3 regions of the Bacillus sp. 41-22 genome follow, and region 3 is predicted to be linked to each of the others. Evidence: riboswitches for the same ligand, from Rfam matches in the RefSeq annotation. Region 3 holds a riboswitch; each other region holds the start of a gene.

What was found. Region 3 has a riboswitch for thiamine pyrophosphate ahead of tenA (thiaminase II). Riboswitches for the same ligand answer to the same signal wherever they lie in the genome.
Region 1: it holds a riboswitch for thiamine pyrophosphate, as region 3 does, so the genes downstream of both, thiM (hydroxyethylthiazole kinase) here and tenA (thiaminase II) in region 3, are expected to answer to the same signal.
Region 2: it holds a riboswitch for thiamine pyrophosphate, as region 3 does, so the genes downstream of both, LCF45_RS23745 (energy-coupled thiamine transporter ThiT) here and tenA (thiaminase II) in region 3, are expected to answer to the same signal.

The regions. Positions count from the first base shown of each region.
Region 1 covers NZ_CP084035.1:414,812-417,994, reverse strand. The annotation lists gene thiE (thiamine phosphate synthase) at 1-434, opposite strand, end outside; gene thiM (hydroxyethylthiazole kinase) at 448-1,257, opposite strand; TPP riboswitch at 1,330-1,439, opposite strand; gene topB (DNA topoisomerase III) at 1,668-3,183, shown strand, end outside.
Region 2 covers NZ_CP084035.1:4,615,012-4,618,194, reverse strand. The annotation lists gene LCF45_RS23750 (sensor histidine kinase) at 1-277, shown strand, start outside; gene LCF45_RS23745 (energy-coupled thiamine transporter ThiT) at 486-1,157, opposite strand; TPP riboswitch at 1,244-1,345, opposite strand; gene LCF45_RS23740 (FeoA family protein) at 1,540-1,767, shown strand; gene feoB (ferrous iron transport protein B) at 1,764-3,183, shown strand, end outside.
Region 3 covers NZ_CP084035.1:739,980-743,162, reverse strand. The annotation lists gene LCF45_RS03775 (ABC transporter ATP-binding protein) at 1-653, opposite strand, end outside; gene tenA (thiaminase II) at 622-1,317, opposite strand; TPP riboswitch at 1,407-1,510, opposite strand; TPP riboswitch at 1,571-1,683, opposite strand; gene LCF45_RS03765 (SH3 domain-containing protein) at 1,943-3,097, shown strand; gene LCF45_RS03760 (hypothetical protein) at 3,103-3,183, shown strand, end outside.

The sequences.
Region 1 (3,183 bases), 330 kb from region 3:
GTACTCGTCGGGAAAATTGGACCAACTCCTAAATAATCAGCTCCATTTTCAATCGCCCAGCGTGCTTCTTCAATTGTATGTGTAGATACACCAACAATTTTATCACCCATTTTTTCACGAACAGAAGTAATTCCTTCATCATCTTGTCCAACATGCACGCCATCTGCATCTAACTCGAGGGCTAGTTCCACATCATCATTTACGATGAATGGTACACCGTACTCCTTGCAAAGCGCTTGTAGTTCTTTCGCAAAATCAATACGTTTCTCTCCCGTTAAAGCCCCTTCTCCCTTTTCACGAAGTTGAAAAATTGTTATACCACCTTCTAGTGCATCTCTCAATACTTGTAGTGGCTCCTTCGTACAATTGTTACTTCCCATAATAAAATATACTGGTAATAACCTAGACATTTCATCCATTGTAATGCGCGACATCTAGTTCCTCTCCTTACTGTATAACCTCAATCTTTCCATACTTCTCAATATCATCTGAAGTTGTATTCGCTAACTGATTTAAAAATTCAATTTGAAAGCTTCCTGGTCCATTCTCTACTGTTTTCGAAGCCGCTACTTCTGCTGCTACTCCATAGAATGTTAATGCGGCTACTGCTGCCTTTACATAATCCTTTTCTACCGCTACAAATGCTCCTATTACAGAAGTTAGTAAACAACCTGTTCCAGTAACTTTCGTTAAAATAGGATGGCCATTTCGAATAAGAATAGTTCGCTCTCCATCTGTAACAACATCTTCTTGTCCAGTAATTATCGCAACTGTATTTAATTCATCCGCTGCCTGTTTTGCAATATTTAAAACATTACCGTTTCCAGTACCAGCATCTACACCTTTAATTTCCCATTTCTCATTAATAACGTTAGCTATTTCAGCCGCATTTCCGCGGATAACAGCTAAATCGATTTCAGCTGGAATATATCTCGCAACTTCTGTTCGATAAGAAGTTGCTCCTGCCCCAACTGGATCAAACAATACTGGTACATCATTCTTATTTGCTGATTTACCAGCAAGTAACATCGCTTCTACCTCTTCAGGACGAAGTGTACCCATATTTAAAACAAGGGCTCCCGCAATGCTAGCCATTTCTGCTACTTCTTCTTTTGCATACGCCATTATAGGTGATGCTCCTAATGCTAACAAACCGTTTGCTGTAAAATTTGTTACAACAACATTTGTAATATTATGCACGAGTGGATTAGACTCTCTCACCAAATCCACTACTTTACTAATTTCTTTCATATTCATCCTTTTCATCTCCTAACTATAGTAATGGGAGATACACAAAAAGGCACTTTGCGCGTACGCAAAGTGCCTGAACATGTGCTTTTACACTCTCCCTACGCTGGCATTATCCAACAGGTTCAAATGGTCAATGACGGACTAGTCATACTCTCAGTTTGCATCCACAAACTCCCATGTGTTTATTATTCATCTACTTCAAAGTCTACTCTTATTCTAGTAAAATAACAAGTTCTTTACTTTTATAGAATGATAGAGATCAGAACTCTCCTGGTTCAACCATTCTTCGCCTTTATATAAGTAAAACTCTCACACGTATATTTCACCACAAATAACTCAAACCGTCAGCAAGACTGAATAGAACAAAGATGTATGCTATATTTAACGTATGGAAATTTGAAAGGATGTTTTTAAATATGGCAAAAAGTATTGTAATTGCTGAAAAACCTTCTGTTGCACGTGATATCGCACGTGTACTGAAATGTGATAAAAAAGGGAACGGCTATCTTGAAGGTAGTAAATATATTGTTACTTGGGCTTTAGGTCATCTCGTTACATTAGCTGATCCAGAAAGCTATGATGTGAAATATAAACAGTGGAATTTAGAAGATTTACCAATGCTACCGGAGCGTTTAAAACTAACCGTTATTAAACAAACAGGGAAACAGTTTAACGCTGTAAAAAGTCAGCTTCTTAGAAAAGATGTAAATGAAATCATTATAGCTACTGACGCCGGTCGTGAGGGCGAGTTGGTCGCACGCTGGATTATCGATAAAGTTAAAATGCAGAAACCGATTAAACGTCTATGGATTTCATCTGTTACCGATAAAGCAATTAAAGATGGCTTCGCAAATTTAAAACCAGGAAAAGCATATGACAATCTATACGCTTCAGCTGTCGCACGTTCAGAGGCTGACTGGTATATCGGACTTAATGCGACTCGAGCATTAACTACTCGCTTTAATGCCCAACTAAATTGTGGTCGTGTTCAAACACCTACTGTAGCCATGATTGCAAGCCGTGAAGATGAAATCAAACATTTCAAAGCTCAAACTTACTATGGTATCGAAGCTCAAACAGCTGAGAGATTAAAGCTAACTTGGCAAGATACAAAAGGAAATAGCCGTAGCTTTAATAAAGAAAAAACTGATGCAATCGTGAACAAAATTAGTAAGCAAAATGCTACTGTTGTAGACATTGATAAAAAACAAAAGAAATCGTTCGCCCCTGGTCTTTACGATTTAACTGAGCTACAACGTGATGCGAATAAAATATTTGGTTACTCTGCGAAAGAAACATTAAACATTATGCAAAAATTATATGAACAGCATAAAGTTTTAACGTACCCTCGTACAGATTCACGCTATATTTCATCTGATATTGTCGGAACACTTCCAGAGCGTCTGAAGGCTTGCGGAGTTGGAGAATACCGTCCTTTAGCACATAAAGTATTGCAGAAACCTGTAAAATCTAATAAATCATTTGTTGATGATAGTAAAGTAAGTGATCATCACGCAATTATTCCAACAGAGAGCTATGTAAACTTCTCAGCTTTCACAGATAAAGAACGTAAAATTTATGACTTAGTTGTAAAACGTTTCTTAGCTGTTTTATTCCCGGCCTTTGAATATGAACAACTAACATTGCGCACGAAAATTGGTGACGAAACGTTCATCGCACGCGGAAAAACGATTTTACATGCTGGTTGGAAAGAGGTTTATGAAAATCGATTTGAAGATGATGATGTAAGCGATGATGTAAAAGAACAAATCTTACCTCGCATCGAAAAAGGCGATACATTAAACATAAAACTAATTGTCCAAACATCAGGTCAAACGAAAGCACCTGCACGTTTTAATGAAGCAACATTACTTTCAGCGATGGAAAACCCAACAAAATACATGGATACGCAAAACAAACAACTTGCTGACA
Region 2 (3,183 bases), 1.4 Mb from region 3:
ACCAGATAAAGAGGATATTATTATTTCCACAATAGACGAGAAGAATTATATAAAAGTGTGTATTGAAAATAAGGGTGCCCACATTGAAGAAGAACAATTAGATAAAATTTGGGATCGTTTTTATCGAGTAGATGCGGCACGGAAACGTTCACAAGGTGGAACCGGGCTTGGCCTTGCGATTTCAAAAAACATTTTAGAGCTGCACAATGCTGAATATGGGGTCAAGAATACAAAAGATGGTGTGTTATTTTACTTCTATTTACCGAAAAAAGCGTAGACAATACTATCTACGCTTTTTTAATTTATTTTCATATTATCTTTACCTAATCTTTACTTCTAAACAGTATACTTTGAATAGAAAATGAGGTTATGTAAGGAGTCGATGAACCGTGCATAGCAATTGGCTAAGTATAATGGTATTTATTTTCTTTTGTGCATTTATTGTATTTTTAATTGATATTACGATGTGAAAAAAGAGCGCTAAGTTAAGCGCCCTTTTTTTGTGAATTTATTTGATAAGCACTTATGCTTTTGAATAATCTTGGTGAAGTGATAAATAAAAATATAAGTAAAACGGTACATAGAATATAGGAACCAATCATTGTGCTACCGTTAAATATTAAAGAATATAGAATAGCTGATTGACCTTTCGGTGCATATTGTCCCCAGAAAATAATACCGGCAATAAAGTGACAGAAGTAACGAGCTAGACTACCGATAAAAGTAGCAATGATAATGTATCCAATTACTTTCTTTCCTTGGTTTTGTTTTGATGAAGGCTTATCTTTACGGCTACTTAAGTTTGATTGTTCGTTTCCATTCTTATTAGATGCTAGAAGTGCTTTTTGAATTGGACGATAGAATAAACCAGCAAATCCAATGAATGCGAAAGCAACGAAGTATTCAATGATTACTTGAATTGGTGTGACGATAATGGCATCGCCTACGACAATTTGTAATAATCCCCAAATTAAGCCTCCTAAGAAAGCCATTTTGAAGCCCCAGCGGTATGCGATAATAAAGATAGGAATCATAGCGAATGAGATGGAACCGCCTGTTGCTGATATTTTGATTGAAAGTGGTAAAATATCGATGACCAAGGCGAAGGCTGCAAGAATAGCAGATTCGATCATCGCTTGTAAATTGGTGTTACGCATGTTGTCTCCCCCTAAATCCAAGTTGCAAAAAAAGAATAGATATCATAGGAGGATACGAAATACGTAAATAAAAAAAGAGGTGTGTATTTCGGACGTTTGCACAATTCCTGCGTTAGCATTAACTAACAGGTTCAAAGGGTCGGAACGAATTGTTCCCTCTCAGCGGTAAGGCTCCCCCTGTGATAACGAGATTCTTTATTTGCTATTGTTCATTGTAAGCGAAATGGATGAGAATGGCAAATGAATACCGTATGACAATTATTGAAATAGAATTGTAGCGAAATGTTAATAAATATGAAGCAAAAGGGTATAGTCCAATTGAAATAGAGTATGATATAATTTTTCTGAAAATAATTATCATTCTCTTCTGAGGGGGAAGGTTATGAGCTTAGTAGATATTAAAATTGGCGAGAAAGTGTTAGTAAAAAGTATTCAGTCTTTAGATCAGTTATTAAAGCGTAGACTAGCTGCTTTCGGTCTCGCGGAAGGAAGCGAACTTCGCTTGAAACAGAAAGCGATGTTTAAAGGTCCTTGTACATTGGAGTGTCGTGGACAGTTAATTAGTATTCGTCATTGTGACGCGAAAATGATAAAGGTGGAATTAGCGTGAATAAGGTTGCTTTGCTAGGGAATCCGAATACAGGGAAAACATCATTATTTAATGCACTTACTGGTTCTTATGAATATGTAGGAAACTGGAGCGGTGTAACAGTAGAAAAGAAGGTTGGTAAATTAAAAGATAAGCAAGGAACATTAATTGATTTACCAGGCGTTTATGATTTGAATCCAGTTTCACGTGATGAAGGTGTCGTTACGAATTTTCTACTAACAGATGAATTTCATCATATGTTAAATATAGTGGATTCTTCTCAATTTGAGCGAAATATGCATTTAACATTGCAATTACTTGAATTTGGTAAGCCCGTTTCAATTGGTTTAAATATGATTGATGTGGCAAAGCAAAGAGGAATTGTGATTAATGTAAAAAGGCTATCAGAAATATTAGGTGTAACAGTCGTTCCTGTCATCGCAAGAACCGGAAAAGGCTGTGAAGAATTACTTACTACTCTTCATGAAGAGAAACAAAAAGAGAAAAAGCCATTCATTATTTCATATGGCGTACAAATGGATGAAGGAATTGGAGAGGTAATCGCTCTTTTAGAGACAGCGAATTATGAGCATCCGAGATGGTTAGCCCTTCAATTTTTAAGCAATAACGAAGTAGTAGAAAAAGAAATGAAAGCATTACCAATTTATAAGGAACTTATAGCCATTCGATCTCGTTTAGATGGAAAACTTGATTGTACGTTGGAAGAGCACATTTACAAGACTCGTGAAGCGTATATTGAAAAGTTAAAAACAAATGTTATGCAACATGAGAAAGAAGGAAAAATTCCTTTTTCAGAAAAAATTGATAGGTTAATTACACATAAAATTTTAGGACTTCCAATCTTTTTAGCAGTTATGTTTTTTATTTTTCAGGTTACGTTTACGTGGATTGGTACACCTTTATCTGATATGCTTGATGGATTTTTTGGCGGACAACTTACTGATTGGGTTACAGCTGGGCTCACAAGTGTTGGGGCTTCTGACTTTATTCAAGCACTCGTTACAGAAGGTATTATTGCTGGTGTTGGTGCGGTATTAGTATTCGTTCCACAAATCTTTGCACTATTCTTCTTCATTTCATTATTAGAAGACTCAGGATATATGGCACGAATTGCAGTTGTTATGGATAGAATTATGGAGTTTTTCGGTTTAAACGGAAAAGCATTTATTCCGATGATTATCGGCTTTGGATGTAACGTTCCAGGTATTATGGCAGCGAGAACGATTGAACAAGAAAAAGAAAGGTTACTTACAGTTCTTGTAACACCGTTTATGTCTTGTTCGGCACGTTTACCTGTATATGCACTATTTGCGGGAGTTTTCTTCCCTCATAGTCAGGCGACTGTTGTGTTCTCTTTATATATCGCAGGGATTGTTCTTGCATTACTCGTTACAAAAATTATGTCTCTTACTATTT
Region 3 (3,183 bases):
AGCGGCACAATTCGCTCAGTTAAAGTTGCTATCGGTTGATTTTCTACAACCAAAATTCGATTAGAAAGAAACAATGCTTCTTCAACATCATGAGTGATAAATAAAATTGTTTTTTCCCACTCTTTCCATTGTTCAAACAACCATTCTTGCAAAGATGCCTTCGTTAAAGCGTCCAATGCGCTAAACGGTTCATCTAACAATAATATCTCCCCGCCTGTTAATAAAGTTCGGATAAAAGATACGCGTTGCCTCATACCACCAGATAAATCTTTCGGATATTTTTTCTCGTACCCTTGTAAACCAAATTTATGTAACAGTTCTTTCGCTTTTACTTGCGCTTCTTTCTTCTGCACACCTTGGCACTCTAGCGGCAGGGCAGCATTCTCAATAATCGTCCTCCACGGCAAGAGCATATCTTTTTGGGGCATATACCCTACAGGATGACTCTTTGTTTTTGTCAGCTCTATCTGTCCAGTACTTGCCTCTTCTAAGCCTGAAATAAGGCGAAATAAAGTACTTTTCCCGCATCCACTCGGCCCGATAATACTTACAAACTCTTTATCTTGTATAGAAGCATTTAATTCATTGATGATTGGTTTCTCATCATAATGAAAGGAAACATTATGAAACTGTAGTATGTTCTTGCTCCTCAAAACCCCACATCTCCTTACGATAAGCCATATCCCAGAATAAATATTCAAATCGGCTGGAATATAAGAAAATCTCCTCTAATCGGTCTAGCTCTTTCTCTGACTTTCCAACTGCCATTTCATTTAATAAATCTATTAACCAAATACAAAGGTTACCGTATTCTTCAGAACAATATCCTTGAATCCACTCTCCAAAGAACTCATGATCGCTTGCTCCAGGAATATCATTTAAACGCTTTCCGATCTCCCAATAGCTCCACATACATGGAAGTAAAGCTGATATTAATTCTGCAAGTGTGCCATTTTGAGATACAGACATCATGTAATTTGTATAGGCTAAATTTTTAGCAGATGGTTTCGCAGATTCTATCTCCTCTACAGTAATGCCAAGTTTATTTGCATACTGTTTATGGATCGTCATTTCTCCATTTAAAATCCCATCAATTTGCTCTGCAAATTTTGCCATAACTTGTGGATTCGTTGCCTTTACAACCCCAATTGCATATAGCTTTGCATAATCTAACAAATATAAATAATCTTGAATAATATAGTACTGGAATTTGTCTTTTTCCAACGTACCATCCCCCATACCTACTACAAACGGATGATTATGACTTTTCTCCCAAACAGGCTGCACCGTATCAAATAATCTTTCACAAAATTTCATTAATAATTCCCCTTCCTATATATCTATTTATCTCAATAAAAAAACCACTTCTGTATATAAGAAGTGGTTACAGCAAATAAAATTATAATTTATTCGTTGTTCCACTTCCCTTCGCTAGTATTATCTAGATCAGGTGTTGTAAGGGTTAAGGATTATTCCTCTCTCAGCACGAAAAGCACCCCTAGTGGTGTTAATATGAAATTTTCAAATAAAAAAGCCCCGTTTCTATACGCAAAGAAACGGGGACTCATTGTTAATGTCCGAATTGCTTCCCTACGCTAGCATAATCTAGATCAGGTAATAAAAAGGATCAAAGGCTTATGGCCCTACTCTCAGCTGGCAACACCAGCCCTCCTAGCAAACTATAAAATTATCACTGTCAGTATAACATCGCCATAAGACATCATCAACTGTTTTAATTTTCTTAATTAAGAATTAATTCTTAACGTGTTAAACAAATATAAATGCGACCTCACAAATGATATATACAATATTTATATACGAATCTCTCTTCTGACATTATTTTTATTGATTTCATATTACATTTATGTGAATACGACCAATATATTATATCTTTATACTATAATAAAATTACAACTATACAACTAGAGGAGGTCTTTATTACATGAATATGAAAGCCACAGCTTTAACAGCAACTACTATCGCAATTGCTTCTTTACTTCCTTCTATGGGAGAATCCGATATACAAACAGCGGCTGCTAAGCAACCATCTACAGTAAAAACTGGATATGTAAAAATTGACAACGTTGCACTACATCAAAATAGCCATACAGACAGTGCAATAGTTGATACCATTCGATTTAATAGCCCGGTTACTATTCTTGAAACAGTTCAAGATTGGTATAAAGTATCTGTTAACAACAAAACAGGCTATATGAAAAAAGATGCAATTCTATTCAAAAAAAATGTTCAACCAAAGTCTCAATATATCGTAAATGCAAACGCATTAAACGTTCGTTCTGAACCTAATACAGAGTCTTCTATTCTAGATATATTACCAAATGGTCAATTCATTACCATTCAAGGTGAACAAGGAGATTGGTACAAAATATTACATAACGGTCAAATTGGTTACGTACAAAAAACATTTGTATCTAATGGATCCACACCTCTAGTAAAAGGTGTAACAGTACAAGGTTCTCCTTCTTATACTGTTGCAACACCAAAATTAAATGTGCGTAGCAATGCTAGCACAAGTGGCACTCTACTTGGCTCATTACAAAATGGTACACAAGTACAAGTAGTAGAAACGGTAGGTACTTGGTATAAAATTCGTTTTGGCACAGGATACGGATATGTAGCAAAACACTATGTAGTGCAAAATCAACCACAAGCTAAAACAGCTCAACCTGCATCAATTCCAGCAGTTTTCAAATTCCCTACTCAAGGGAAAATCAGCTCCACTTTTGATATGCGCTGGGAGCAAATGCATTATGGTATAGATATAGCAGCACAAGGAAATGTCTCTATTCAAGCTGCTGCTGCAGGTAAGGTTGTGAAATCTTATTATTCGGCTAGCTACGGCAATGTCGTGTTCATCGCCCATCAAATAAATGGGAAATTATATACAACAGTTTATGCTCATATGAAGGATCGCACTGTACAAGCTGGTGATCAAGTACAAACTGGACAATTAGTAGGTCATATGGGAAACACAGGTCATTCATACGGGCAACATCTCCATTTTGAATTACATAATGGGGAATGGAATTTTGAAAAAACAAATGCAGTAAACCCACTGCCATATTTAGTTAGGTAAATTATATGCCACGCAATATACCTCTCTTTATTGAATACCTGGCCTTTTTAGGTTTAATCTGTTGTTTAATCATTTATAATACGAAC